Regions from separate parts of the Paenibacillus sp. KACC 21273 genome, predicted to be linked through region 2. Evidence: riboswitches for the same ligand, from Rfam matches in the RefSeq annotation. Region 2 holds a riboswitch; the other holds the start of a gene.
What was found. Region 2 has a riboswitch for cyclic di-AMP ahead of PQ460_RS23090 (C40 family peptidase). Riboswitches for the same ligand answer to the same signal wherever they lie in the genome.
Positions count from the first base shown of each region.

Region 1: linked by a shared signal. The riboswitch ahead of kdpF (K(+)-transporting ATPase subunit F) and the one ahead of PQ460_RS23090 (C40 family peptidase) in region 2 are both predicted to bind cyclic di-AMP.

Region 1 is NZ_CP117876.1:3,103,930-3,119,355, forward strand. It holds gene kdpB (potassium-transporting ATPase subunit KdpB) at 1-449, opposite strand, end outside; gene kdpA (potassium-transporting ATPase subunit KdpA) at 578-2,248, opposite strand; gene kdpF (K(+)-transporting ATPase subunit F) at 2,268-2,348, opposite strand; cyclic di-AMP (ydaO/yuaA leader) riboswitch at 2,597-2,778, opposite strand; cyclic di-AMP (ydaO/yuaA leader) riboswitch at 2,841-3,045, opposite strand; gene PQ460_RS13490 (SMI1/KNR4 family protein) at 3,597-5,147, opposite strand; gene PQ460_RS13495 (DUF4177 domain-containing protein) at 5,356-5,559, opposite strand; gene PQ460_RS13500 (histidine phosphatase family protein) at 5,792-6,388, shown strand; gene PQ460_RS13505 (YwqG family protein) at 6,569-7,480, opposite strand; gene PQ460_RS13510 (hypothetical protein) at 7,519-7,776, opposite strand; gene PQ460_RS13515 (hypothetical protein) at 7,848-8,111, opposite strand; gene PQ460_RS13520 (helix-turn-helix transcriptional regulator) at 8,204-9,064, opposite strand; gene fabF (beta-ketoacyl-ACP synthase II) at 9,310-10,545, shown strand; gene PQ460_RS13530 (P-loop NTPase family protein) at 10,597-11,079, opposite strand; gene PQ460_RS13535 (RNA polymerase sigma factor) at 11,337-12,149, shown strand; gene clpP (ATP-dependent Clp endopeptidase proteolytic subunit ClpP) at 12,165-12,746, shown strand; gene PQ460_RS13545 (Fic/DOC family protein) at 12,825-13,457, opposite strand; gene PQ460_RS13550 (hypothetical protein) at 13,444-13,629, opposite strand; gene PQ460_RS13555 (winged helix-turn-helix transcriptional regulator) at 13,791-14,132, opposite strand; gene PQ460_RS13560 (arginase family protein) at 14,239-15,153, shown strand; gene PQ460_RS13565 (hypothetical protein) at 15,255-15,426, opposite strand, start outside.
Region 2 is NZ_CP117876.1:5,260,798-5,276,223, forward strand. It holds gene PQ460_RS23070 (LuxR C-terminal-related transcriptional regulator) at 1-1,524, opposite strand, end outside; gene PQ460_RS23075 (hypothetical protein) at 1,517-1,768, opposite strand; gene PQ460_RS23080 (ATPase domain-containing protein) at 1,786-3,243, opposite strand; gene PQ460_RS23085 (YwhD family protein) at 3,604-4,116, opposite strand; cyclic di-AMP (ydaO/yuaA leader) riboswitch at 4,595-4,734, shown strand; gene PQ460_RS23090 (C40 family peptidase) at 4,747-5,220, shown strand; gene PQ460_RS23095 (GNAT family N-acetyltransferase) at 5,486-6,001, shown strand; gene PQ460_RS23100 (hypothetical protein) at 6,084-6,377, opposite strand; gene motA (flagellar motor stator protein MotA) at 6,574-7,392, shown strand; gene motB (flagellar motor protein MotB) at 7,385-8,227, shown strand; gene tadA (tRNA adenosine(34) deaminase TadA) at 8,533-8,994, shown strand; gene PQ460_RS23120 (GNAT family N-acetyltransferase) at 9,016-9,612, shown strand; gene PQ460_RS23125 (hypothetical protein) at 9,696-10,787, opposite strand; gene PQ460_RS23130 (YitT family protein) at 11,000-11,824, opposite strand; tRNA gene PQ460_RS23135 (tRNA-Ser) at 12,171-12,259, opposite strand; gene serS (serine--tRNA ligase) at 12,349-13,632, opposite strand; gene pdxT (pyridoxal 5'-phosphate synthase glutaminase subunit PdxT) at 13,840-14,421, opposite strand; gene pdxS (pyridoxal 5'-phosphate synthase lyase subunit PdxS) at 14,437-15,318, opposite strand.

The DNA.
Region 1 (15,426 bases), 2.2 Mb from region 2:
TCATCGACGGAAGCAAGACCTTTAATTACTTCACCATCGCCGGGAATCATTTCACCCTGTACGACTTTGACAACATCACCTTTACGAAGCTGTGTAGACGATACAGCTACTACTTGCTCACCTTCGATTCGATTTGCAATAATTTCTTTTTGCGTATTTTTCATCGAGTCTGCTTGTGCTTTGCCTCGACCTTCTGCTAATGCTTCAGCAAAGTTCGCAAAAAGTATCGTGAATAACAAAATAATGGCTACTGCTATATTGAATCCTGTTGAAACCGATTCGCCAAAAGCATTCGGTACAAAAATGAGTAATAAACTGATAATTAAACCGACTTCAACTACAAACATTACTGGATTACGTGCCATCAGTTTAGGATTTAATTTGATCACAGATTGTTGTAACGCTTTGGAGATCAAGTCCCGGCTCATCATTGATGATTTACTTTTCATTACATTGTTCCTCCACTTAGCACTTATCTGTATAAATGCTATATATTCGAATTCTATCTATAACTCATTGTGTAACAATCATTTATTTTTCTCATTTTACATCATGAGATGAGTGTATCTTTTTCTTTTTACAACGTTAGCATTTCTGCAATCGGTCCAAGTACAACTGCCGGGAAAAACGTAAGCGCACCGACTAAAATAACAGAAATAATAAACATACCGCCGAACAATGCTTGATCTGTACGCAATGTTCCGCTTGTTTCTGGAACAGGTTTTTTCGCCATTAATGACCCTGCAACAGCTAACAACGTTACCATTGAGAAATAACGACTGATAAACATAACGACACCGGTCATAATATTCCAAAACGGTGTATTATCGCCTAATCCTTCAAATCCTGATCCGTTATTCGCAGCTGATGAAGTAAATTCATACAACGCTTGTGTTAATCCATGATAACCCGGATTAGAAATCGTATCGGATTGTGTCATCACAGCTATTGCTGTTGGCGCTAATACCAATAAAGGTTGAATAAGCAATGTGACTGCAATCAGCTTCATTTCTTTACCTTCAATTTTGCGACCGAGAAATTCAGGTGTTCGTCCAACCATTAGACCGGATAAGAACACAGCAATAATGGCATACATTAGAATATTTAATAACCCTACACCAGAACCGCCAAATACCGTATTAAGCATCATATTCCCAAGTGAAATCAATCCGCCAATAGGTGTCAACGTGTCATGCATGTTATTGACAGCACCTGTCTCTGAAGCGGTTGTGACGACAGAGTAGAATGAAGATTGTGCTTCACCTAACCGTACTTCTTTCCCTTCCATCGATCCAGACTGATGTTGAATACCTAATTGATTAATCAATGGATTCCCTTGAGATTCACTAACAAGAGATACACTAAGCATGACGACAAACATCATTACCATCGACACAAATAATACTCTACCTTGTTTGGAGTTGCCAACCATTTTACCATACGTAAATGGAAGTGACATCGGCACAAGTAACATCATTAACATCTGTAACATGTTACTGAATCCGCCCGGATTTTCAAAAGGATGAGCAGAGTTGGCTCCAAAATATCCGCCACCATTGTTACCTAATTCTTTGATCGCTAGAAATGATCCTATAGGGCCGGTACCAATCTGTTGCTCTGTTCCTTGTAACGTCTGCGCAGTGATTAAAGTATGCAATGTCTGCGGTACACCTAATCCTACAAATACAATTGCCATCACAAATGCTAATGGTAACAAGATTCGTGTGATTGCTCGTACGAGATCTGTAAAGAAATTACCGAGTGGCTTACCTGTGATTCCTCTAATAAATGCAATAGCGACTGCAATCCCTGTTGCCGGCGATACAAACATCATAAAGATGATCGCTGTCATCTGTGAAAATAAAGACAATCCGCTTTCTCCGCTATAATGCTGTAAATTGGTATTTGTAATAAAACTAATCGCTGTATTAAATGCCAGATCAGGACTCATATTGGTGATCCCTGCTGGATTCATTGGTAAAATATGTTGGAAACGAAAGATCATGTACGTAATCAGCAAGATCACTGAATTACTGATCAGAACTGCTCCTGCATACTGCTTCCATGTTTGATTTTCATTTTTGATACCGCCGAACCTGTAAATCCATTTTTCTATCGGATAAAACCAACGATCCAAGCGATTGGGTTTATTTTCAAAAGCATAAGCAATATAATGTCCGGTTGGCCGAGCAATAAGTATAGCGATGATAATAGTGACTGCAATTCCGATATATGAAAAGATACTCACGATGTTCTCCCCTGACCCATTAGAATTTTTCTGGATAAATCAATGCATAACATAGATAGATTGTTAATCCACCAATAATAATCCACAGCAGCCAAGTCATCGCTCATTCCTTCTTTCTCCGATAGCTACAGATGCCCATTGCAGCAACCCGCTCAACCCTAAAGTCATGATCACCATTAAACCAATCATCAGTATATCCATCATGTGTGTAAGACTCCCTGCATTCATTTTGTAAGTAATCATTTGCTAAAAAAGGCATAAAAAAAGAAGCCTGGAGAAAAGCAGAACTTTTCCCCAGGCCTCTACAAACACGCACACTTATCGTGTACCTGCCGAGTTGCTGGTTAGGAGTTCTCCCCTATACGCTTACGGAGTTAGCTGTCGGATTCGGGCTGGAAGATCGCCCGTTCCGGTAGATACCGGAATTCACCCCATGTTGTGTAGTAACTGACTCTTCGTATCAGTTATCTTCATCAACGGTTGGTTCCCCCGCTTTTCATATGCATATGAAAATTAAGCGTTGTGACATTGTTAACATATCAAAAAACACAGAGTCGTATTACACTGTGTCAGATCGGCACAAGCTTCACACTTCTCTCCTAATCCACGCTTACGAGGTTAGCTGTCGGATTCGGGCGGTGAGAGTCGCCCTACTGCATTGTCTGACTATACCATGGTTAAGTCAGTATGCAGATTCACCCCAACGATTCACATTCCGGCTCTCACACCGTTTTGTGAAATCGCAATTTGGTTCCCCCGTTTTTCGGTTAATACCGAAAACTCAGCGATCAACAAACATTGGAAACTTCATTTATATCAGTTGCTGAATCGTATTCATCAACTGCCTGCAATGAATAATACGCCTGTCCTTGTCAACTGTAAAGCTGAGAAAAGACGCAAAAAAAGCTGTGAATCATCACAGCTTTCATTTTCAGATAACTATTGAAAAGTTATCTATCTCAAGCTCCTATTTTCTCTCTTTTTCATCGTTTATCTACTTTTTTATTTTAGTTACATGATATTGATCATTGTTTTGCAGTAAATTCTGAAAACGATTATGTCATTTGTTACGCAATATCCTATCATTTTGTCTTGTTATGTCAACCTGTATAAATTTCATAAGCAAAATGGTACAACGTGCTGATATCTGAATCAATAGCATTATATTTTTCGTATAATCAAAATTGTCTTAACATATTCTATTGAATTTATACCTAATTAGAAAATTGATAGTCAACTACATTTTTATCATTTTAGGTAAAAAATAATAAAAAAACAAAAAAAGACTCTGTCGCTTTTGAGCTATACAGAGTCTTTGGGACTGATTAGATATGATTAAAGTATCGTATTAACGTATATGACTGTGCCAGATTTCTTCTTCTTCATCTGTCATTTCGCCTACAATTTTGTGGAATTTCACATATTGAGCGAACGAGTTTTTGAGTAATTGAAATTGAGCAAATGAACCGCTAAATTGCTCTAAAGACACCGATTTGGAGATCGTTTCAATATTGCTAATTTGACAGCCACTATTCAATTCCAATTGCTTCAGATTAGGTAGATCGGCAATCGCTGAAATATCGGAAATACGAGTATCATGAATCGTTAGCATTTCTAACTGTTCACATGCTTGTAGACAACTCATATCGGCAAAATAAGCATCTTCAATATGCAGTTTGCGCAAAGATAAAGACTGACTGATCTGTTGCCAGTCTTCCGCTGTCCATGCACCAGGCGAACACACTTTCAATTCCCGTAGTCCTGAAATAGAAGATAAAGCTTCTACAGCTTCTCGGGAAGGTGAAGAAAGAGCCAGAGTCGTTAACTGTTGCATCTTCGCCAAAGGCGTATAATCTTGAATACGTGTATCGGTACAATCCAGATTACATAGATGCGGTAACGTTGCTAAAGGATCTAAATCTTCAATCAACGTCCCTTCTAAATTAACAATTTGCAAATAAGGCAGTCCACGTAATGGAGTAAGATCACGAATCGGATTGCGAACAAGATATAATTTTTTGAGTTCTCGACAATTTGCAAGCGGTCGAATATCTTGAATCTCATTTACACTTAAAATTAATTCACGTACCTCATGACAACGTTCAAGTGGTGTAATATCTGTAAGCTGTTCACGAATCAAAAAGATTTGATGAGCATGGATAAACTCTTCGACCGTATTTGATTTGTTGATAATACGCTCTTGCCAGTCTTGATCTAATTGTTGGAACCATTCTTGTAACGGAATCTCAGGCTCATCAGAAGGTGTATTGGTTTTGGGTAGATCGGCTAACGCATATGCCTGTGCATCTTTGAGCATACGTGATTGTTCGTTGCGACCGTACATCCAATACTTGAATCCATCATCTTCTTCGACAGTGTAATTTCCATGACGCACCGTATCACGCATAAAATGAATAAATTCACCCAGACTACGGGCAATCACATACTTCATTTCTTCATCACGTCCAAAGTTAATCACCTGTCCGACTACTCCATGTTCTGCTGGAGCCAAATCGATCCCTAGATGATTCCCTCCGCCATCATGGCAAAACGGAATCCAATTGCGGTTGATATACTGCTCTTTGATCCAACCGGATGGAATCGAATAATGATCTCCCATCGTCTGATATTCAGGCTCTAGCTCAGACCATATTTTCCACTCGCTAATCATTTCTTCTAGACTCAAAAATTGCAAACCAAAAAAGAATCCCGGACCACTACGAGACTCCCCATTGTGTATATGATACAGTTCTTTAAGATCATCCGGGAAAGAGACACCTATAGTATGTTCAGCCTGCTCTATTTCTTCATCTCCAGCCGAAGCTTTTAATGATTCTTCAAGACTGTTCAATTCTGGTCGTAATATGGATTTGATTTCTTCTAACCATGTTCCGATCATTGTTGTTTCCTCCTGTTCCATGAGGCTTTCTTTGTGCTCATGATCATCGTTCTATGTTAAAGTATACCGTTCCTTATTCCGTATACCTAATTTTGCAAAGATAACATCACCTAAAATATAACATGTATGAACCGATATTAAAGGTAAAGATCATCATTTATCAAAAAGGGCTAGACCAGTATGTACTTTAGATATAGCTCTAACAACATTAATCGAGCAAAGCGCTTCGTTTAAAAATTAAAATAATTTCTCGTGAACCGCCCTGTGCAAGACTGGTATCAAATGTCGATACAAGCTCCCATCCATCAAATCCATAGGCGTTTAATTGCTCTTGTAGTTCTGCATCATCTACTTTGCCACCTAGAAAGCCTCCAGCGTGTAATTTGACTGTACGATATTCCCATTGACTCATTATATTCTTCCTTTCTTTTACCAAATTCATCTTAGATTATAAGCTTACGACTAAATATACACGATTACGTGTCAGGTTTCAAAACGTTGCCTTACAGTAGTATACTTTTATTTTAAAATAAATAGCGAATAGTGTCCCTTCATTGCACGACTATGTTAAACTTAAATTATCTACTTATTTTTTGTACAGGAACAGCACGACCATACTATTGTGGAGGAATTATACAAGACTCATGACGAAGATAATCGGACTTGTCCGCCATTTTAAAGTAAATAAAGAGTTTCCTCTTCGCCAATTTGTTACAGTGAGTGAACTGATCGCCTGGCTAGAAGAGTATGATATCGCTGATATTCACGATGGTACAACAGATCTACGTGGATTCAATTGGGAGAAATGTTTTGCAAGCGATCTACCGCGTGCGATTAAAACGGCACGTTCAATTTATGATGGCGAGATTACAGTGATGCCCGAGTTACGTGAACTTACACCTCCAAGTTTTAATACGAATATACGTATTCCTTTTATCGGCTGGGGCGTTCTTTTCAAAATCGCTCCATTGCTTAGTCGAAGATATCGCCGCATGATTCGGGAAGTAGAAGCACGCATTAATCGAGCATTAGATGTTATTTTGTCTTCGGAAGAAGAGCATATTCTGGTAGTGAGTCACTGGGCATTAATGTTGTACATGCGTAAGCAATTGGTCAAACGTGGATTCAAAGGCCCACGTATGCGACAGGTAGAAAATGGAAAACTACATGTCTTTCAAGCAATCACTGTACAGTCTCCTTATCCGATCAAAAATAAACAAACGCATAATCAATTAGATTAATAACTGGCATCACACAAATATAGACTATGCTGTTCCTGTAAGATGATAAGGAACCGCATGGTCTATTTGAGTCAGGTCTTGAGTTAGGTCTATTGGACATGTAATACATTTTCTATCATTCATTTATCGTTCAGCAATCTATATCTATGCTCAATTAGACTGTATAGCGAATGTTCTATTTTAACTTGAATAGAGGGAACAATACGTTCGGTCAAAGTTTAACTGTATCAGATCTTCTTTGCGGATAAAAAAATGAATAACTCCTGCATCCCACCACATATACCCGATATCATCATCACTTTCTATTTCCAACAGCATCAGCATATCTTCAATCTCATGATCTGCTTGTTGCTCATTGCCTGCACACTGCTCGACTAACCAGTTACGCCGTTTATCTGTATCATATGTATGCTTACCGGTAAGAATCGCTGTAGCGGCTTCAATATAATCGTCTCCATGCTGGGATACTGGATAACCGAACATTTTGCCAATCATTTCATCGGGGTCAGCGTTAAATTGTTCTTTCCATTCCAGGTATTGCTCATCCGTTATATCATGATTCGCTAACTGATCATAGTCCACATAACTGTAAGAAGGAAATTCAATATCACCCTGAGCATGCACTTCATAGGGTACAAATGGCTGTTCAGCATCCTCTTCCAAAATAGTAGTCTCTTCTGGTTCGCGGTAAGCTATAGATGTCATCTCTTGTTCAGGAATATAGAGGACTTGATGCTCAATTTGATAAGCAGGTTCATCTAAGCCAACAAAAAAGCAAAGTAATCCCTGACGTGGAAAAAAATCAGGCAATCGATCGGTGCCAACTTCGTTTGCTATTTGAGTTAGATTTAATTGAGCTACTGAAGTCATATATTCACCATTTTGCGTAAGCGGCCACTTGATATGTTCAGGTAGATCAGGGTAACCACCTATTCGCGAAACGCCCAATTGCTGACTACCCTGTTGTCCGCGTTCCAAGTGAATCACAGGATGATAATATGCTTGCAAATAAGGCTCTAATGCAGACATCTGCTTATCAGCTAGCAACGATTGAATATAATCACCTTGAAATGCTTTGGGCATAGAACTCATCAGTACTCTTCCTTTCTATATCGCAATCATATCCATCATTAAGGCAGTAACATAAGTAATGCAAATCCTGTCACCGGTACTACAATACCTACGCCAATGCCCACATAAGGATAAGGCGTTTTCCAAAAAGAACGAAATTCTTCTTTTTTTGACTTTTCCTGATTCCAAAAAGTAATCTGACGATCAAAACTACGCATCAATTGTAACGCATCTTGTTCACTACATTCAGACAGTCTTTTTTGTAAAGAAGCATATGCCACATCACGTTCATGTTCTGGCGATTGCGATGAATTCATAGTACTGACCCTCCCCATCCTATATTTAGAATGCATCCCAAATTATATAATCATGTTATGCAAAATTTCTTTTATTTACTCCATTTGCGTTGTACCACCCAATAATTCAAAAAGCGTACAAACAAGCATGCACTGATAATAATTAAAATATAAGCCGTATCTTTTTCCCACGGTGCAAGTCTATCGATTGTCAGAAAAGGGATCAGTACAATAATACTCATTAGCGATAAGCCTGTATTTTCACGATTGTACTTCTGAAAACGATGATAGACTGAACGAAAAATCAACAATATAACGATTAAGGACGAACAAATTAACGGTAAATATTCTAGCAATATAGCACCTCTTTCATCTCTTGCGATCTAGCCAACCGTTTATAGAATATATGGAAATTATAGTATAGCGATCAGAAAATTACAAAAGTTGTTTACAGTTCTGATAAAATTTCTTTACTGCGTTCCATCAATGTTCTTAGCTTCACTTCTGTCGCCGAATCTTCTAACGGAGTATAAATACTACAGCGCAAATCGGTGTTGCCTTGTACTTGCAATGAAGTAAGATCGAATAGCATTTTACCTGCTTTGGCATGTCTAAATTCAATTACTACTTCCGGTGCAGAACTGACTTTGCTCTGTTCCCACAAATGGTAAAAGTCAGGATATAACTCACTCATCTCCGCGATAAACTGCTCATACCACTCATCATCTACATATTGCCCATAATATGCACGAAAAATCGCTAAAAACCCACCTACAAAATCATCCCAATTGACCGCCAAACGACGAAACTCTTTCCGCGAAAATAATAAACCAATCATATTGCGCCCGGGTTCAGGAATACTTTCAAAATCAAGAAATACATGCTTAGCCGCATCATTCCAGCCAACAATATGGCAATGACGATCTGAAATAATAGTAGGACAGTATTGAAGTTGTTGTAAAATTTTGTACAAAGCCGGTGTAATCGCTGGCAGTTCTTCAGATAAAGGTAGTACTGTTGGACTTTTATCCAATGCTAAAGAAAATAAATATTTACGTTCATCGGCTGTTAACAATAAAGCTGACGCTATATTTTCCAGTACAGAAGCCGAGACTTGAATATCTCTACCCTGTTCTAACCATGTGTACCATGTTGTACTTACTCCTGCCAATTGAGCCACTTCTTCTCTTCGCAATCCTGGCGTACGTCGTCGAATCCCTACGATCAATCCTACTTGTTGAGGTAGAATCTTTGCACGTTGTGCTTTGAGAAAAGAAGATAATGCTTGTAAACGGTGTTGTTGATTCAATTGATAACCTCCTTAGAGCGAAGCTAATTTTAATACTCGTTTTTTTGTGCATATTGGTATTCTGTTATTTTCTATTTAAATGATTATTTTAAAAAATATACGATAACCTGTTACTTATTATACTAGGATAAACGGTAACTTGTAATAGGATATTTTGCATGACAGAATAAGGATGTAATAAGACGACATTTAGCGCATTAAATACTAATAGATGGATAGTGCCAAACGCTTAGGAGGATAAAATAATGGAACGAGTTGTGATTACAGGGATGGGGATTGTTTCTCCTTTGGGAAATGATGTAGATACATTTTGGGGAAATTTAGTTAACGGACAATCGGGAATTGGTACGATTGATGCTTTTGATACATCACGACACAAAGCCAAAATTGCCGGGGTTGTGCGTGATTTTGATGGTGATGCTTTATTTGGACGTAAAGAAGCTAGACGAATGGATCGTTTTGTTCAATTTGCTATCGCAGCGGCTGAACAAGCAGTCTCTCATTCAGGATTGAATCTGGAAGAAAGTGATCGTGAACGCATAGGCGTCTATGTTGGTTCGGGTACAGGAGGTATACAATCACTGCTTGATCAAGATCATATCTTAATAGAACGTGGACCTGAACGGGTAAGCCCTACACTCGTACCGATGATGATTGCCAATAGCGCAGCAGCGATGATCAGTATCCGTCTGGGCACATGGGGACCCACACTCTCCCCTGTCACTGCTTGTTCGATTGGCAATACAGCCATCGGTGAAGCGATGCGGATGATAGCTTATGGAGATGCAGATGTGATTATTGCAGGAGGAGCAGAAGCCGCCATCAATGAGGTAGCGTTAGCTAGCTTCGGGAATGCTACAGCATTGTCTACACGCAATGACGATCCAACCGCCGCAAGTCGTCCTTTCGATCAATCACGGGATGGATTTGTGATGGCAGAAGGAGCAGGGATTGTCATACTGGAATCGCTATCTCATGCTTTAGCGAGACAAGCGACTATTTATGCTGAGGTGATTGGTTACGGAGCAAGTTCAGACGCTTACCATATGGTAGCAACACATCCAGAAGGTCGTGGTGCTCATCAAGCGATGAAATCAGCTTTGCGAAATGCAGGCATTACTCCTGAACAAGTCGATGTTATCAGTGCACATGCCACGAGTACAGGCGTAGGAGATCGTTCAGAGACTTATGCGATTAAACAATTGTTCGGCGAACAGGCTTATCAGATTCCTGTTACTGCTAATAAATCGATGTTAGGGCATATGCTTGGCGCGGCTGGTGGTGCAGAAGCAATCGCACTGGTTCAAATGTTACGTGAAGGCATCATTCCGCCTACTATCAATTTGCAACAACCTGATGATGACTGTGATCTAGATTATGTACCAGATGTCGCACGAAAAGCCGATCTTCAGATTGGATTATCCAACTCGTTCGGCTTTGGCGGTCATAATGCGGTTATCGTTTTGAAAAAGTATGAATAATCATATGTCTATTAAAGAAGCACAAAAATGATGTACATTTATTAGCTACATTTATTGCACATATTTGGTAATAATCAATTTGTGCTTATAAGGCTCTAACGCTTCGATAATATTTTTTTTCGTATGTCGTTCAAAATGGTGATTCCATTCGATCATATTCATTAATGTGCCAAATGAAAAGCGATCCTGATCGACTTCGGTTCCTATTTTCTGACGCATAAAACGCAAAATCATTCGTCCATCTCGTACTAATGGAGACGGGGTCAAAAAAATAATCTGCTCTGCCATAGCAAAGCTAAACGTTAACCATTCATAATCCTGCCCCTCAACAATCCACGAGTCTTGCGAGACGATATCTAACAACAATTGCTCTCGCAGGGCAGGTATATTTCTACGTTTCTTTTCTCCCGTACCGTTCCACACTAGATTTTCCAGTGCATAATGAGGAATACCCAATCTGCGAGACAATCGACGTGCCAGATGGGTTTTTCCGCTTGCATGGGCGCCAATAATATGTATCTTCCTTGGTGTCATCTACTTTCACTCCTATTCGCTCGATAGCCGCCCATTTCGCACTTATGTATTACATACTATACTAGCATAGGTTTAGTATAAATCGTTAGAGGTAACCTTTAAAAAAATACCAAGTTCTTGTATGATCTTATTCAAATTCATTCGTATTCTTTATTATGGTTAGACGGTTTGCGTATCTTTTGAATCACCTTATTCGTTTACAAGATATACAACGTTGTAGCAAAATGATTTCCGATCATAAAGGGGGCGCCCCACTCATGACACTTTTACACATTCAACCACAGATAGACTGTTCGGCAAAGCCTATCAACCCAATCAATGAGTATAGTAAAGAACAAATGCTGTCTTTATATAAATACTGTCTGTCATTGACCGGACATGTTGCAGATGCCGAAGATCTTATGCAAGATACTTTTCTCAAAATACTATCTGCCCGGCAAAAAGGCTTACCTATTTCAGAGCAAGAAGCATATACGATTCGAACAGCTCGCAATACTTGGATTGATACGATGCGCAGAAGAACTTATTTCAACAATTATATTGAACAGTATCCATTACTCCTGAGCGATTCGCCAGCACAACCATGTCCACAAGATATTGAACTGGCTGTACAGCAATTAATGGATCTACTATCCCCCTGGCAACAAGCGGTATTTATGTTGCGCGATTTATTTGGCTATTCAGCGGCAGAGACAGCACAGCGGTTAGAGACGACCGAAGGAGCGGTAAAAGCGGCTCTCTATCGAGCAAGGACAATACTTGCCAAAAACAGTGATTGTAACGATGAATCTATTCAGTTAGCTGAAGATGCAGAGATATTAATGGTCTTGCATCATTATGTGCATGCTCTCTATACAGGTGATGCAGATCAAATCGTACAGTTAACTTTGATGCGGATGAACAAAGCCACGCAAGATGTTCATGCTGTTGCGACCAACTTTTTACCTTCACAGGTAGAGCGCTCGACTTCTAGTTTCATCCCTATCGGCTCTAGCGCTGTGCATTCCTCTACGCTATATCACAAGCAGTCTTATCATTTATACTCCTCACAGATAGGTAAGGCTGCTTAACAAGGAGTGCTTGATATGACAACAATCCCTTATGTCGTGGAACAGACGGATCGCGGAGAACGCAGTTACGATATTTATTCTAGATTATTGAAAGATCGGATTATTATGGTCTCCGGTGAAGTGGAAGATCAGATGGCAAATATCATTGTCGCCCAACTGCTTCACCTGGCTGCCGAAGATGAGCAAAAAGATATCCAAATGTATATTAATTGCCCCGGTGGTTCGGTGTCTGCTGGCTTCGCTATCTATGATACGATGCAATTTATTAAGCCTGATGTATCGACAATCTGTACAGGAATGGCGGCAAGCTTTGGAGCGATTTTGTTAGTCGGTGGCACGATCGGGAAGCGGATGGCTTTGCCCAATAGTGAAATCATGATCCATCAACCACTCGGTGGAGCCAAAGGTCAGGCTTCCGATGTGATTCTGTATGCCGATCGCTTGCTTCGCAGTCGAGCTAAATTGAATGAAATTATTGCTGATCGTACCGGTCAACCTCTGGAAAAGGTAGCGCAAGATTCTGATCGGGATTATTTTTTAACGGCTGAGGAAGCAGTTGCTTATGGGTTGGTGGATCAGGTTGTGACGCGGGTGTAAGGTAATGTAGTAGAATATAAAAACAAACATTCGACAAACTAGTGATTAGTCTGTCGAGTGTTTATTTAAAGTTTATTGCTACATATGAGATTTATATTCGTTAGCTATAGTAAAATCAGGTTCTTTATTTTCCAGACAATTATGTATGTGATTACTAAGCTCACTAATATCAATAACGGAACTAATAGATGCATGTAGTAACTGTTGTGGATCAGTACGATTCCAGTCCAATATATAACCATTGTAACGAGCCAAACAACGAATAAACTCTCGTTGCATCCGTCCATTTCCTTCTCTAAATGGATGAATAACATTGATTTCAGCCATATAATGAGCAGCTCGAATAACGAAAAAATCTACTGATTTATCTATTAAGTATTGTTCTTCTTTCAATTGTTGAAATAATTGTTCGATTTGTTCAGGAATATATTGTGAAAGTGCAAAAATGAATCCATCTTTAGAGATATCCTCTGTTCTAAATTTGCCAGCAAATGAATATATATCTCTAAACAAATAATGATGAATATTATGCATATGCTTGATATCAAAGTGACCAGCAACTGGATACTTATATAATTCAGCATTACGCAAACTACTCATCATTCGTTCATAACGCTCTAATGTATTGACATCACGAATATTTTCTTTGTTTTTTAGTATATCTGTACCTGGATAGCAATAAGATGATTGCTGATGATTATATCGAGACAACTTTTGCCAACTCCAATGCCATTTTCTTGAATTGTGACTCTGTAATCTGACCTGTCAGCTTCATTTTAATCAATTGTTGTTCATTCTCAGGGAGATACATACCCTCCACTGCCAAACTTGCTTTGGCATTTTCAAGCGCTCTATTTGCTTCTTCTTCATTAAATTTTCTCATTATGAATCCTCCTTTACTTTGAGTAGCTATATGCATAATTATAGCATTTATAATTAGTATAAACTTCATAATTCCTAAAATTTAAAAGAATATCTTTAGGATTAATACTGCTTTAATTGCATGCATATTATCCATATAGCCACTTACATTAAAACCTGATACTACATCGTTTGATTCTTGACTCCCCACTCGCATAATTCTTCCAAGCCTGGCAAAAGTGATGTGCCTTTAGCTGTAAGACTATACTCTACTTTCGGCGGGATTTGGGGATATTCTTCTCGCTTTACTACACCATCTGCTTCTAATTCTTTCAGTTGCGCACTTAGCGTTTTGTACGTAATTGCACCGATCTGTCTTTTTAACTCATTAAAGCGAACCGTTTGATTTTCAGCCAAAAGATAGATAATGACCATCTTCCATTTCCCACCGATGACTGACAAAGTGTAGCCAAAAGGGGTATCTTGAATATTTTTAATTTTGCCATGATATTCAGCCATACTCATGTATACCACTATCCTTTCGGGTAGTACCTATCCAAATAGTGCGTACTACTTTTATATTTGCGTCCAGTTTATACTAACCTTACTTTAAAAGTAAAGGAGATCAAACATGAATACCAAAACAATACGTCTCTTAATGCCACAATGGCAAGGTGGGGACAATCCTAATTACTCTTTCGGCGCTGAACTACTGGCATGGCTAGCTCCAGACAATGATCAACCTCTGATTCATGTTCCTGTTAAACCTTATGATGGTACACCACTTCAAAATGAGGATGGGATGAATGGGCGAACACAACTCATACAACAATTAGAAGCCGCTGAACATCTTATCCAAGCGCATCAACCTGATCGTATCATTATGTTTGGAGGAGACTGTCTGGTAGAACAAGCACCTTTTGCTTATTTGAACGAAAAATACGATGGTGAATTAGGCTTAATCTGGATCGATGCTCATAGTGACTTAGTTAGATATACCGGATACGATAACGGACATACCCTGCCACTTGGCAATCTTCTCGGCGAAGGAGATCAGGAATTTGCTAACCATGTCAAAGTTCCTTTAAAACCTGAGAATGTATTTATTGCAGGGCTTGCTGTTGCTACAGAAGAGGAAAACAAGTTGATTGCTGAAGCCTTTGAAGCACAAGGTATCAGTGTAGACGAATACGACACTGAAATGATCGAACGATTAGGTATTCGTACAGCAGGAACAGCAGAGTTAGCACAAAGTACAGAATTGATCAGAACATGGATTCAAGAAAGAGATATCAAACACTTAGCGATTCACCTTGATCTGGATGTGCTTGATCCGCAAGCATTTCGTTCTTTATTGTTCGCCAAGCCTTACGAGCCTTATCTTGTTTCTCCTGCGGGCACGATGCAATTCCCTCAATTGCTCCACCTGTTGAAAGAACTCTCTGAAGAAACAAACGTCGTTGGTTTAGGAATAACCGAACATACACCGTGGGATGCGATTAACTTGAAGAATTTACTTGCAGACATCCCTATTTTGAATACGTAATAGGACATAAAGTCTGCTGATAGACATTTAACTTTTTTATATTAAAGACACTCTAGCATTTATATGGGCTAGAGTGTCTTTTGCTACGATTCTACATTATTTTATATCTTTATATCTTCAAATATATAATGAAGTTGTACTCCATCTTTTAATCCTTGCTCATACATAGTGGACTCTGCTAATCCTTGAATTAAAGTCACTTTCTCTTCGTAGGTTGAGAACAGTTCTTGTATTTCAGCAGGAACTTGATTAGAAATGCGTTCGAGAAGTTGT
Region 2 (15,426 bases):
ATGCAAAATATGAGCAAATCGATTACTGTTTGATAAAAACTGTTGGCGATCATAAAGTAGCTTCATAATGACACTGCCCATCGTTGCCAGAGCAGACAAAATCTCACGACATTCTTCGCCTTCTTGCTCATCTCCTATTGCAACAGCAAGTACAGCTCTAGTTTTGTCTGCATAAACGATAGGATATTCAATCATTAATGATGAAGGCACTGAACGATTCAGATATGAATGTGTTGCCGGTTGATTATTTCCATTTTCCAAATAGCGACGAGCAATATCTCGGGCATACGTTTCTCCGCGCGGGCTTTCCATACCACGAGCGACCATTTGCACTTTTTCGTCTTCACTTGCCCGATGAACAACAATTGATGCAGATGGACTCCATACCAGATTCAGACTCATATCTACCAGCATAAATAGAACCCGCTGAATATCCTGCACAGATACCATTACACTGGCTAGTTCCATTAACGGCTTGAAGCGCTGAATCTGCTTTTCCATACGACCATGAGTAATATGGTTACCAATATACCAACCAATTAAAGAGATCAATGTTTCTTCAAAACGAATATTGGTATTTGTTGATAATTTTTCTTCCAAACCGATGCCAAATAACAACCCGTAATTTTCATCGTCATACCGAATCGGAAAACATTGTACTTCATAGATCGAAGCTAATCCTTTTTGTAGAAAAAAGTGACTGCGTGGATCTCTACCTACATCTTTCCAGTGGCTTAATTGCTCGCTAAGTACTGCTTGACCGAGAAAACCTTCGCCTTCGTGGAAAATAGCTCCTTTTAACTCAGCGGCGGCAGGCCCTGTACTGCTCACAATACGATAAGTACCAGAAGATGTTTTTAAAGCAAATCCGAATACATCTGCCAGATCGCTAGAAGCAAGCACCGCTCGTGTCACTTCTTCTATAGGCATATTGCGACTGGAATCCGACCGCAACGTTTCATTAAGAGTCGTCAGACGTTCTGCGAACTTTTTCTCTTTGTATCCTGATTTCAAGATAAGCGCGATAGCTTTAGATAATTTATTAATCTTATCTTTTTTATATTCTATTTGCGTAACATCGTCTTCTGGTGTACTTTGTATTCGTTCTCTCATGATACGGAAAAGTTCCGCAGGCCCTTTCAAATCCGGGCTATTGTAATTCACATGATCGATAATGTTTTGTCTGGTATTTTCTTGAATAATAATGCCTGCCCAGATATACATCTCAATCGGTTGCTGATCGATACTAACAGGTGAAATAATCCACTTGATTCCAGGTATCCATTGATCAGACAAAGCAGTAACTCGAAGCCTTTTCAACTTATCGATTTCTGCTTTTAACATACTTTCAAGTTCTTTGGGATACGTGATGAACAAATTAGCGATTTCAGCATCTGAAGGTGTACTTAACAAATGCCCTTCATGATTTGTAATAAAAATAAATAAACCTGTAAGTTCTGCATATACATTTTGGAGTTCCTGACAGCTGTCCAAGTTATCATTTATAAAATAGCTTTCAATCATAAGCATTCATGTCCACTTCTGTTTGAATATAAGGCGTTTTATAACGATAAATAGCACGCGTACCCTGACCATTTTTTTCTAAAATTGATAATTCAGTCAAACGATCAAGCGCACGTTCAATTAAATGCGCATTGCGTCCAAGTCGTTTGGACATGCCCGTACTGGTTTCTAATGCATAAGGATTATTTTCAAAAAATAAGGTACATTCCATCTGTAATGTGATTACATCGCTTTCTGATACCATAAAAGCTTAATCCCTCCTTATACCAGCCGGACAAATGGTGTTTCTGAAATATTAGCTACGATGTGTGGTGCTGACACTCTTCCGCTTGGTGATTTAGTTACTTGTAAATACTGATAATTACCATCAACCCATGTTCGGATTACTCCATTACAAGTACGTTCCAAAAATGAAGCTGTCTCTGTTCCAATTTCACTAAAATTACAATGCGCCATTACAGTAATGCCAAGCGCCCGCCAAAGTGAAATTTCTTCTGAGAAGTATTTCACAACAAAATCTTTGCCACGTTCTGAAATAATTGTATTTAGATCATAATAGATGAACCAACGCTTATCACAAAGCTCTTCACATTCAAAAATAGGAGAAAGCTTTTCATTTAGCGTATTAGCATATTCATCATTCTCTACATCATCTACACGAATAAGCGCTTTTTCTAATCCACTGTCTACAGCACGCTTATAATGCTCAATAAAATGAGCTTTTCCTTCATCGACAGCCTGACGCAAAGACACTCCAAACAAATCGATCGTATCGGCAAACATATCTAAAGTAGTATTACCAGACATCATCGTCACTGTACAATCATCGTCTTTGATACGTTGTGCATAAATAGAAGAAAGTAGATATCTATAGTTGGCTTTACTATTTGTATCGATCATAAAGACGCTGCCTTTAGGAATACCACCCATCAACAGATCATCTAATGAATCAATACCTGTGGATAGTACTTCAGTTTCCTGTACCAATATCTTATCTTCTGCCATCGATAACGAAGGAATAATATATACTCCATCTTCGATAAACTTATAAGTATGTTCACCTTCCAAAATTCGGGTACCACGCATTTTAAGTACTTCAATAGTACGCTTACGATACTTTTCCATTAAAGGCTTTAACGAAAGTCTGATAATCCCATCACAGATATAATTCTCGAAAGGAATATTCATCCCTTCTACTTCTGAATATTCTCTTATAAAAAAAGAAGTTAAAGTATGCTTGCGCATAATGTTACGAATGGTATAAACATTTGTCCTGGCTTCTTGTTCACTACTGAGTAAGCGAAATAAACTAATACTATCCATAACTACGCGTTTACAACCAATTTCTTTGATCATATGTTCAAAAAGACCATTGGGTTCAAGCATTTGTTCTAATAAAATCTCGGGTTCTATACAGATCACACGTAATAAGTTACGCCGTTCCAACTCTTTCAAATTCCAACCGAACCGTTGCATATCATCGTAAATTTGTTCAGGAAGTTCTTCAAATGTAATGTATATCCCCGGTTCATTATGTTTAACAGCACCTTCAACCAAAAATTGCATGCCTATTGTAGTTTTTCCTGTGCCTGGTTCACCTTCCAGAATTACGACGCCTCCTGGCGGTATGCCTCCACATAAAATATCATCCAGTCCCGGGATACCTGTACTAATTGGCTGTTTTAATGTACTAATATAAGCAGCTTCACTTTTTTGCATGTAGTGTTCCCTCCATCTGTAGAATATTTTAGTCAAGCAAGGGACAGCTTCTTACGATGATAACTTTATCTTAATTATAACAAGGCTTTATCAATAGAAGAAAGCAAATTTCCAATTTTGGTAAGGACGGAAAAAGACGCATTGTATTCACAACCTTTTTTACCATATTTTACTTGTTATTATATGATATAAATAAAGATAATCCTACTGTTTTGAATCCTGAATAATTACTTTTAAAATATAATTCTTCTATAGAAGCTACATATTTGGAGAATGCTTCAAAACGCTACGAATAATAAAAGACCGACGATCTGAGGGTCGTCGGTCTTTTGCATAAATAGTAGACTATATAAAGTATTATTAACCTTCTAATGCTGTTTTAAACTCTTCAGAAGATTGGTTCCACCATTCTTCATTATGAGCGACTAATAATTTTTTAAGTGCAGCCTTTTCTTCGCTTCCCAAACCTTCTAACATAATGCGACGCTTGATAGCATAATCCAGTTTGTTCACATGCTCTGCGAGGATTTTCCATCCTTTTTTCTCTTCTTCGTTAATCCACATTTCGCAAGCTGTAGCGCCAGCATAATTAACACCTTCAGCTAATTTATCGACTGCTACCCATACTAACCATACTTGACGACCGCCATTTACTTCTTCGCGGTTAGTCGTAAATTTGATCCCTTTTTCTACTTTACTTTTGGCGTGCATTGCACCAACATCGATTTTTGCTTCGCCATGGTCTATAATGATAGGGGACACATTATTGAGGTTAATCGCTCCTGCTCCAAAACCTTTGTGTTTACTGCTTTTTGCACTACTACTTACAATATTAAGTGACATCGACTTTTTACTTGGTTGATTTTCATCCATATCGTTCAAATACTCCTTTGTGGGGTCAGTATAAATAAGGTTATTATACATAGATTTATGGTTCGATTTATTATTCATATTGTATCGAATATTGCCTTAAAAGCCAATAAAGTCGATTATTGTCATCAATTTTCATAAAAAAAGGAAAAAAACGTTCATTATTGGGATCGACGAACCGAATAAAGTATATATAGTGATCACAATTCTTCATCAAACGCCACTATATGAGCAAAAGATTAAAATTTTTTAACTTTTAAAAAGACGATAACCGTAGGGTTTCACAGAGATTTAATACTAAAATACAAAAGTAAATCTTAAAAACAGATGAATAAACGTTTGCCAAAGTAAAAAACCTCTGGTAGAATAAATCCAGTGAGATTTTAGTAACAACTTTGTAAACTTTAAAACTAAATGCTGTAACCTTTATAGCAACTGAAAATTTTGTCGTTTTGTCGTAATGATCCGTGTACGGTACACACCAAGCTTTGAGCCAAATTCCGTGGTACCGGGAAACGGGGGAACCGTTTTGGGTGAATTGATCTTGTTTCGGAGGGATCATAGGGGAATACCTTCTACCGAATCCTTAAGCTAACCTCGTAGGCAATTGGAAGGGGACAATTGATTTTGAACATGAAAAAGAAACTAACAGCCGCAGTAATGGGACTTGCTATTGCATTTACGTCACTTGGAGTAACAAGTGCGCATGCAGATTCTAAAATGGATCAAGTTATCGACGGAGCTATTGGAACACCTTATCGTATTGGTGGAACATCTTTCAGCGGTTTTGACTGCTCGGGATTTACACAATATGTATTCAGCAAAATGAACATTGATCTTCCTCGCCAATCTAGCTCTCAATATCAAGTAGGCGAGCCTGTATCAAAAAGTGATTTAATTGCTGGAGATCTGTTATTTTTCAATACTACTGGGGCTGGCGTTTCACATGTAGCAGTTTATGTAGGAAATGGTAACTTCGCACACGCTTCTACTTCCAAAGGTGTGAGAATTGACAGTTTGAGCATGGATTACTATCAAAATCGTTACGTTGGTGCTAAACGTGTTATGAGCGATTCCACATATAACACCTTCGCAACTGACAATTAATCATCGTATTTACAACTCATATAAATGAACCTATAAACCATTGAAGATTCCCGCCAGAATCTTTAGTGGTTTTTTTATGTTCCTATATAAGTAAGACGTATTAAACATCCAATAGGTTACATAAAATAATAAATTTATATCAATTGTTCTTTATAATTATGTCTACTTATTATTAACCTACTCGTAATTATGGTAAACAGGATATTGCAAATTTTTTAAGTTTTTTTTATGGTATATATAAAGTACAGTCAGAGGAGGTTATGTCATGAGCTCACTGTCACATTCTATTTTTCATACGATTCCTTTGACAGAACAACATGCTGCCCAAGTATGTACATGGATATATGATCCTCCTTATAATATCTACGGCTGGATGCCCTGGGATCAAATGAAAGAATTAGGGATTGAGTTCGGTGATCCTGAGATTCGGCAACAACAGTATGTATCGGTATTGGATCAGACAGAACAGTTAGCCGGATTTGCTCAACTTTTTCCATTAGGAGATACGATACGCTTAGGGATTGGCATGCGTCCTGATCTTTGTGGTCATGGTTATGGAGAAGCTTTTGTAGAAGCTATTGTAAAAACGGCTCAAAACCGTAACGCGACAGCCGAAATCGATCTGGAAGTGTTGACCTGGAATCAGCGGGCTATCCGTACGTATCAAAAAGCAGGCTTTTATATTACAGATATGTATGAGCGTAGAACGCCTGATGGTATGAAGCCTTTTTATTGTATGGTCTATCAAGCACCTACTGATGCACGTTATCTTGATATATAAACAAACAAAAAGCACAGCGTAGATGATCTTCTAGTTCATCTGCTCTGTGCTTTTGCTATATACGTATTTTATTAATCTTTTGTTAGATCAAGGTCACAAATGTCATTTCTTCTTTGCCAATCAAAATATCAATGCGATGTGTGTCTGCATCATAGATGACTACCCCACTACCTACGTGGATCATAGATTGTGAGCCAAGCGCAAAAAATAAGTCTTCTGCCAACGCTTCATTTACTTCATTTCGTTCACCCTCAGCAAGCACTTCCCACTCTTGAGGTTCCATATCAAAAAACAAATAACTGTCTGGAATCATGGCTACTGCTGATGTTAAATCACTCAATATCTCTTCATAATCTCTTCCATGCTTAACGCCCATACTCAACCTCCCGATCTGTCGATATTGTTACAATTCCCAACTTATTTACATTATAACGCAAATATACACTAAAAAACTCTTAACAATGCAGCATATCTTGTCGATAAAAGAGTATCAGATGTTTTTGGAAAACACATCATTACATGGAAGTGGATGATGAGAGAGATAAACTATATACTCACGGACGAGGTGTATTATGCAAATTTCAACAATTATTGGTCTAATACTTGGTTTGGGTTCACTTATATTCGGTATGCTTCTAAAAGGTGCCCCCCTTATCAATCTGGTTAATAACCCGGCTGCTTATGTCATCATTTTTGTTGGTACAGCAGCAACAATCTTTATGGCTTTTCCAATGAATGAAGTTAAACGTCTTGGCAAATTGTTTAAAGTTGTTTTTGTTCAACAAAAATTAATGGACAAAAAAGATCTAGTAGGTATGTTTATGGAGTGGGCTTCTATTACGCGTCGTGAAGGTCTACTTGCATTGGAATCCAAAGTCGAAGAAATTGATCATCCTTTCCTTCGTAACGGAATGCGTATGATTATTGATGGTAATGATCAAGAGTTTGTACAAGATGTATTGATGGAAGATATTAATGCGACAGAAGAACGTCACCGTTCAGGCGCACTTCTTTTCTCACAAGCAGGTATGTATGCTCCTACACTGGGTGTACTTGGAGCGGTAGTAGGTCTGATTGCTGCGATGGCGGATTTGACTGACTTGGAAAAGCTTTCTCATGCGATTGCAGGGGCTTTTATGGCAACATTGCTCGGTATCTTTAGTGGTTATGTATTATGGCATCCTATTGCAACGAAGCTTAAACGTTTATCCAAAGCTGAAGTAGAAGTTAAATTAATGATGGTAGAAGGCTTACTATCTATTCAATCCGGTGTATCTACTATTGCGATTAGCCAGAAATTAGCTGTGTTCTTAACACCTACTGAAAATGCAAAAATGAACAGCGAAGAAAGTAGCGGTGGGGCTGTAGGGGAGGCGGTAGCCAGTGAGTAAAAAAGGTAGACACGAGCCTCATGAAGAACATCCAGATGAAAGTTGGTTACTTCCTTATTCTGACTTAATGACCCTTTTGCTAGCATTATTTATTACTCTATTTGCTATGAGTTCATTGGATGCATCCAAATTTCAACAAATGGCAGCAGCGATGAATGCAGCGTTCACCGGTGGTACAGGTGTTTTGGATCAAAATGCTATGGAAGAAACCAGCGGACAAACACCTAAATCCGACGATAATGAAACACCTGCTTCTGCGGCTTCACCGGCAGACAATACTCAAAAAAGCAGAGAAAGTTTACGTGAAAAACTCAAACAGCAAGAACAAGAAAATTTAGAAAAATTAAAAAAACAATTAGATAGCTATATCAAAAACAATGGATTGAGCCAGCAGTTAGCTACCAAGCTCAATCAATCTCAATTAAGTATCACAATCAGTGATAATACGTTATTTGCTTCTGGACGAGCTACTGTAAAACCAGAATCTCGTATACTGGCCAAATCAATCTCTAATATTTTGCAACAATTCCCAAATTACGATATTATCGTGTCTGGTCATACAGACAATATTCCAATCTCGAACTCGCAATATGAATCGAACTGGAATCTAAGTTCAGACCGTGCACTCAACTTTATGAAAATTCTATTGTTAAACAACAAATTAGATCCTCGTAAATTCAGTGCAATCGGATACGGACAATATCGACCTGTGGCTAGTAACTCTACTAATCTAGGACGTGCAGAAAATCGCCGGGTAGAAGTATCGATTATTCGTAAGTATGTAGACGAAGATGTGAATCCTACACTTCAATCTATGGCGAACAACGGTAAATAACAATCAAACTAACAAAAGAAACTTTAGAGATCTCTCTAAAGTTTCTTTTTTATTTCAAAATAATAACGATAGATTGAAAATAGACAATAGTTTGCCTAAAATAGAATACGGGCTAATTTTTATCATTTAAATATAGTTATCCACAACTTTTTCCGCTAAAACGGTATCATTTTCGTTTTTCAAGAGTTATCCACAGTTCTATCCACAACGTGTTAACAACGAATATCTGTTCGATGTACAAGTAAAGAAAGTATCCACAGTGAAAGGTTGGGTTTATTATTTCTCAAGAAGTACATGAGTATTGGATGCGAGAAGCAATAGCCGAAGCTCACAAAGCTGAACAGCTCGGTGAAGTACCGATCGGAGCGATTGTAGTTAAAGATAATGTAATCGTTGGCCGGGGTTATAATTTACGTGAAACTTCATTCGATGCTACTGCTCATGCCGAAATTATAGCGATTAGACAGGCAAGTGAAACATTGGGCGCCTGGAGATTATTAGATTGTACCCTGTATGTTACTTTAGAACCTTGCCCGATGTGTGCAGGGGCGATTGTACAGAGTCGTGTACCAACTGTAGTCTACGGAACTGTAGATCCCAAAGCAGGCTGTGCTGGTACATTGATGAATCTGCTACAAGAACCTAGATTTAACCATCGTACAGAGATCATTACAGATATATTGCAACCTGAATGTGCGTTACTATTAACTGACTTTTTCAAACAGCTACGCTTGCGACTCAAAAAGCGCAAACCGTTACAATCATAATTCTGTATAAGGAGGGGTTGTATGTCGCTAGAATTGTCTGATCGTACATTAGGTATTTATATTCGTTTACTTGAGCCAGAGGATGCTTCTGCCCTTCTCCAGTTACGAGTCAATAGTCGTGAAGCCAATCAAGTCTTTGAGCCAAGATATCCTAATGAGTTTTTTACACTTCCTAGTCAATTGGACTTGATCTATCGCAGACAACAAGAAGCATGGGAAGATAAAGCGTATCTGTTTGGCTTATTTTCTTCAGAAGATCATGAGTTACGAGGTACGTTATCTCTAACACATCTAGTACGCGGTGTAGGTCAATTTGCAGACATCGGTTATTCTATGGATTCTAGTTTTCAAGGTAAAGGGTATATGACTGGTGGTGTAAAATTGCTTTTAGCGTACGCTTTTCGCTCTCTAGGGCTTCACCGGGTACAAGCAGGTATTTTGCCTCATAATATTGCTTCAAGGCGTGTACTGGAGAAATGCGGCTTTCAAGCAGAAGGAATTGCACGCAAGCTGGTCAAAATCAACGATCAGTGGGAAGATCATCAGATGTTTTCGATTCTAGAAGAAGAATTTACGCGTCTCTCAACCGATTCTACAGCAGATACTTCTACATTATAAATAAACTGACTGGTATCTATATTGATTTCACGCATAAAAAAAGCTCACTGCGTATAAGCAGTGAGCTTTTTGCTACCAAATGATTAGTTACCACCGTACATGGAACCAACTTGTTTTTGGAATTCATCCATTGTTACAACATCAGCATCTGCTGGGATACCGATAGCAAATGTTTGTTTTTCATTGATTTTGGAATACTGACTGCTACCATCTACAGACAATTTCACATTCTGCTTAGTATCAGGATCAGAGAATACAGCATCCATTACCATTTGTTGATATACAGGGAAATCATCTTTGTTGATTGCTGTATTGATATGGAATTGGTTTAGAGTCAAATATTTATCCAATTCGTTAACAGATTTGCTGAAGCTGTTTTGAGAATCTTCAGATTGAAGTTCTTTTTTCATTTCATCAATATCTGTTTGTTTGATATTCAAAGCATTACGGTATTCTTCTTTAGACAATACATCCAGTACAGCTGGCAATGCTTGTTTTACGAAGATTGTTACTGCTTCTTTAGCATTATCATTTGTTACTGCAAATTGAACTACTTGTTTTGCATCTACACCTTCAGGAAGCGCAGCATCTTTTGTATCTACATCTTTGAAGTATTTAGCTTGGTCATATTTGTCTAACACTGCATTAGACAAGTCTTGAGTTAATTGTTGTGTTGTAGCAGGGCTCAAAGGTTTGTATTCTTGACCTTGTTGAGCAGCCAATTCTTTTAGATCCAATTTCAAGAATTTACCTACTAATGTATCAGGCAAAGCCAACATTGGGATTTGTGGAATTTTGATATACAGAACTTCTTGAGTCATAACCATAGGCACTGTAAATGTCATTGCCATATCGCCGCTCAATTTCAATTCCATCGTCAATTCTGTTTGCATAGGGTCACCTTGATATACCCCTGTTACGTTAAATTCTGCATTTTTAAGTAAACTTGCGATTTGTGCACTTTGAGCATCTGTTGTAGCTTTGCCATCAGCAGTAGTAAAAGATAATTCATTTACTTTCAACTTAGTTGCGATCGCATAAGATGTCATTTTAGCTGCGTTGGTTGTTGCCGCCTTTACCGCTTCTTTCGGTTCAGCTTTCTTTGTACAACCTACAAGTGCAACTGTAAGTATCATGAGCATAACTAACAGCCCAAGTGTCATTCTTTTTTTCATTTTGTTACCCCTCTCTTTTTTTACAGCGATGAAGTTTTACTTCATTTTCAAAATACGACAGGTATAAAGCCAGCATACATAATAACCCATTTTAGCTAATTTTGAAATACAAAAACTCAAAATTGGTTATTAATACTTACTTTTTACGAATATACTGACAATGAAGCTTTTACCAACATACCATACATTCTGGAAAATGAAGTTACACTTTGTTAATGGATATCTTTTTTCTTGAATCTTCCACCTTTAACATCATGGATATTACCAACAGCCATAAATGCGGTTTCATCAAAATGATTCACAATTTCTTTTAACTTGGCTTCTTCTAAGCGGGTGATAACACAGAAAATGACTTTTTTCTCTTCTCCGGAAAATCCACCTTCACCGGACAGATACGTGACTGTTCGTCCCAGACGATGAATAATAGCATCTCCGATATCCTGAATACGATCACTTATAATCCATACGGACTTGGATTGATCCAGACCATCAATTGTAATATCGATCACTTTGGTGGCAATATAATACGCAATAATAGAATACATTGCTCGATCCCAGCCAAATACAAAGCCTGCTCCGCATAGAATAAACACGTTGATAATCATAACAATCTCGCCTACTGAAAAAATAGACCGTCGCGACAATAAGATTGCTACAATCTCTGTACCGTCTAATGATCCGCCAGAACGTAGTACAAGTCCTGTGCCTAATCCGAGAAACATACCTCCAAATACAAAAGCAAGTACGGTTTCTTTTACAAATGCTTCTACAGGGTGCAATAAAAATGTGCCTATCGACATCACAGTTATACCTAACAAAGTAGACAAAGCGAATGTTTTACCTATTTGCTTATAACCAATAATCAAAAACGGAATATTAATTACAAATAGAAACAGACCTAATTGCCACTTTGTGATATAGGACAAAATAATAGATATGCCTGTAATTCCGCCATCTGTAATATTGTTAGGAACCAGAAACAGCTCTAACGCGACAGCTACAATCATAGCACCGAGCACGATAAGCAATGTACGCATCACTGTACTTTTCAAAGACCGTCTACCGTGCTTGATCGGCACGAATGTGGATAAATCGGGAGGTTGATTCATATCTACCATGGTATGTCCTCCTATTCTTATGTACGTAGAGATATAGAGTTTGGTAACATCTTTTTCTTGCAGTAGATGATAATGGGTGAAATGACCACATACCATATGATCAGGAGTCCATAATCTATATATCAGAGTAGTCACTATTTATTATGACATAAAATAGTTGGTTGTCCTACAAAAATCAAATGCAGATAGTATAAAAATACTTATAGCTTATCAATGAACAACAAAAAAGCCGCTCCTGTAAAGGAACGACTTGGATTTAAATATATGGCGGAGAGGGTGGGATTCGAACCCACGTGGAGTTGCCCCCTAACGGTTTTCAAGACCGCCCCGTTATGACCGCTTCGGTACCTCTCCAGAAAAGCTTTATCAATCTTGCACAACATAAATATCATATCATGGATTCTAAGATTTGACAAGCTTTTTATAAAAAAAGATTTAAAAAATTATTTTTTGCTTGTAATTACTTCTGCCCCGCGCATATATGGACGCAATACTTCAGGGATAATGACACTGCCATCTTCCTGTTGATAGTTCTCTAGAATCGCTGCAACCGTACGGCCTACAGCCAATCCTGATCCATTTAACGTATGCAAAAATTCTGGTTTGCTCTTCGTATCTTGACGGAAACGGATATTGGCACGACGTGCCTGGAAATCCTCTACATTCGAGCAAGAAGAGATTTCGCGGTACATATTACTCTCAGGCAACCATACTTCCAAATCATACGTCTTAGCAGCTGTGAAGCTCATATCCCCTGTACATAGAGCAAGTACACGATAAGGTAGACCCAATAACTGCAATACACGCTCTGCATTAGCTGTCATTTTTTCTAATTCATCATAAGATGTCTCTGGTTGTACGATTTTGATCATTTCAACTTTGTTAAATTGATGTTGGCGAATCAAGCCACGAGTATCACGACCTGAAGCACCTGCTTCAGAACGGAAACAAGAGCTATATGCTACGTAATGTTTTGGTAATTGATCGGCTGGCAAAATCTCTTCACGATGATAATTGGTCACCGGTACTTCTGCTGTAGGAATCAAATAATATTCTGTATCATTTAGCTTAAACAAATCTTCTTCAAACTTAGGTAATTGTCCTGTACCTACAAGACTATCTTTGTTTACGATATATGGAGGTAGAATTTCTTCATACCCATGCTCACTGCTATGCAGATCCATCATAAAGTTAATCAATGCGCGTTCTAAACGTGCTCCAAACCCTTTATAAAAAGCAAAACGTGAACCTGTTACTTTAGCAGCCGCTTCAAAATCAATAATATCTAGATCTTGAGCAACATCCCAGTGTGCTTTTGGAGTAAATGCGAACTCACGTGGTTCTCCATGACGACGAATCTCTACATTATCGTCTTCAGAAGCACCAATAGGTACACTGCTATGCGGAATATTAGGAATCGATAACATCATCATATCGATTTGTGCTTCCAATTGACGAATCTCTTCATCTAATCCTTTAATACGATCAGATACTTCACGCATTTCAAGAATTAATTCTTCTGCATCTTCTTTGTTCTTTTTACGTTTAGCTACATCACCTGATACTACATTACGGCGATTTTTAAGTAATTCTGTTTCTTGTAATAATTCACGACGCTTGGAATCAAGTGCAGGAAATTCTGCGATTAAATCTAACGATTTGCCACGGCTTTGTAATGCTTGTTCTACACGTGCATAGTCATTACGTAATATCTTTACGTCTAACATCAATAAACCCCTCCTAATGAAAATAACCTTAACTCCTGGTTCTCTTTTCCGCCGTCAAGCTTCATTCTTTTACAAAAAGAGTGAACGCTTTATACCGGGCAAGTGAGAACTTGCCGCCATCTGTATCAGGAGAAATTCCTAATCACAGAAGCTACCAAGAGTTAAGGTGTAATGTATTTAAACGATCTAGCTAATTACAACATGCGATTACTTATGAGAGACGTACTCTTGCACCATGTCTGCGAAATACTGATGCAAGCGATAATCATCTGTTAACTCTGGATGAAAAGAACAAGCTAACAAATGCCCTTGTCTTGCTGTTACAATCTCATCGTGATACGTAGACAATACTTGTACGCCTTCTCCAACTTCTTGAATAAGAGGAGCGCGTATAAATACTGCACGAATCGGCTCGTCAATTCCAACCACATCCAGATCGGTTTCAAAGCTTTCACGTTGTCTGCCAAAAGCATTACGTGAAACGGTCATATCCATTAAAGAAAGATGAGGTTGATCTTGCCCGGCAATTCGTTCTGATAATACAATCAGTCCTGCACACGTTCCAAACAGTGGCTTTCCTTGCTCCGAAAATTGCTGAATCGCTTCGATAAATCCATACTTACGCATTAATTTACCGATCGTAGTACTTTCCCCACCAGGGATTACTAATCCATCAATCTCTTCTAATTGCTCGATACGCTTAATACTGATCGCTTCTGCACCCGCCAGTTGAAGGCTTTTCAAATGCTCTGCAACAGCACCTTGTAATGCTAATACACCAATCTTCATGGTCTACCTTCTTTCTTACCAGCCACGATCCTGCATACGTTCTGAAGGAGCCAATTTGGAGATTTCGATACCTTTCATAGGAGCACCCAAGTTTTTGGATACTTCTGCAATCAATTTATAATCATCAAAATGTGTAGTTGCTTCAACGATAGCACGTGCGAATTTTTCAGGGCTATCTGATTTGAAAATACCAGAACCAACAAATACTCCGTCTGCTCCCAAATACATCATCAATGCTGCATCTGCTGGAGTTGCAATTCCACCTGCTGCAAAGTTAACTACTGGAAGGCTACCTGCTTCGTGTACACCTACCAATAGATCATAAGAAACACCAAGATTTTTCGCTTCAGCATATAACTCATCTTTAGACATATTCGTTACTTTACGAATTTGGCTATTTATAAAGCGCATATGACGAACAGCTTCTACAATATTACCTGTTCCTGGCTCGCCTTTGGTACGAATCATTGATGCACCTTCACCAATACGACGAAGAGCTTCACCCAAATCTTTAGCACCGCACACAAATGGAACTGTAAATTCATGTTTATCAATATGGAACACTTCATCCGCTGGAGTCAAAACTTCACTCTCATCCAGATAATCTACGCCTAGGGATTCTAATACTTTAGCTTCTACATAATGACCGATACGAGACTTAGCCATTACCGGAATTGATACAACTTTCATAACTTCTTCTACGATCGTTGGATCAGCCATACGAGCTACGCCACCAGCGGCGCGAATATCAGAAGGCACACGTTCAAGAGCCATAACTGCTGTAGCACCAGCAGCTTCTGCAATCTTAGCTTGCTCTGCATTCATAACGTCCATAATGACGCCGCCTTTTTGCATTTCTGCCATACCTCTTTTAACTCTGGATGTACCGGTTTCCATGTTCATGCCCCCTGAATTCGATATATAACATAAGATTATTCTTCGATTACAAAGACTATTTATACTCCATAAGGAATCATAAATAACTGGATGCTTACGTCTCAAATT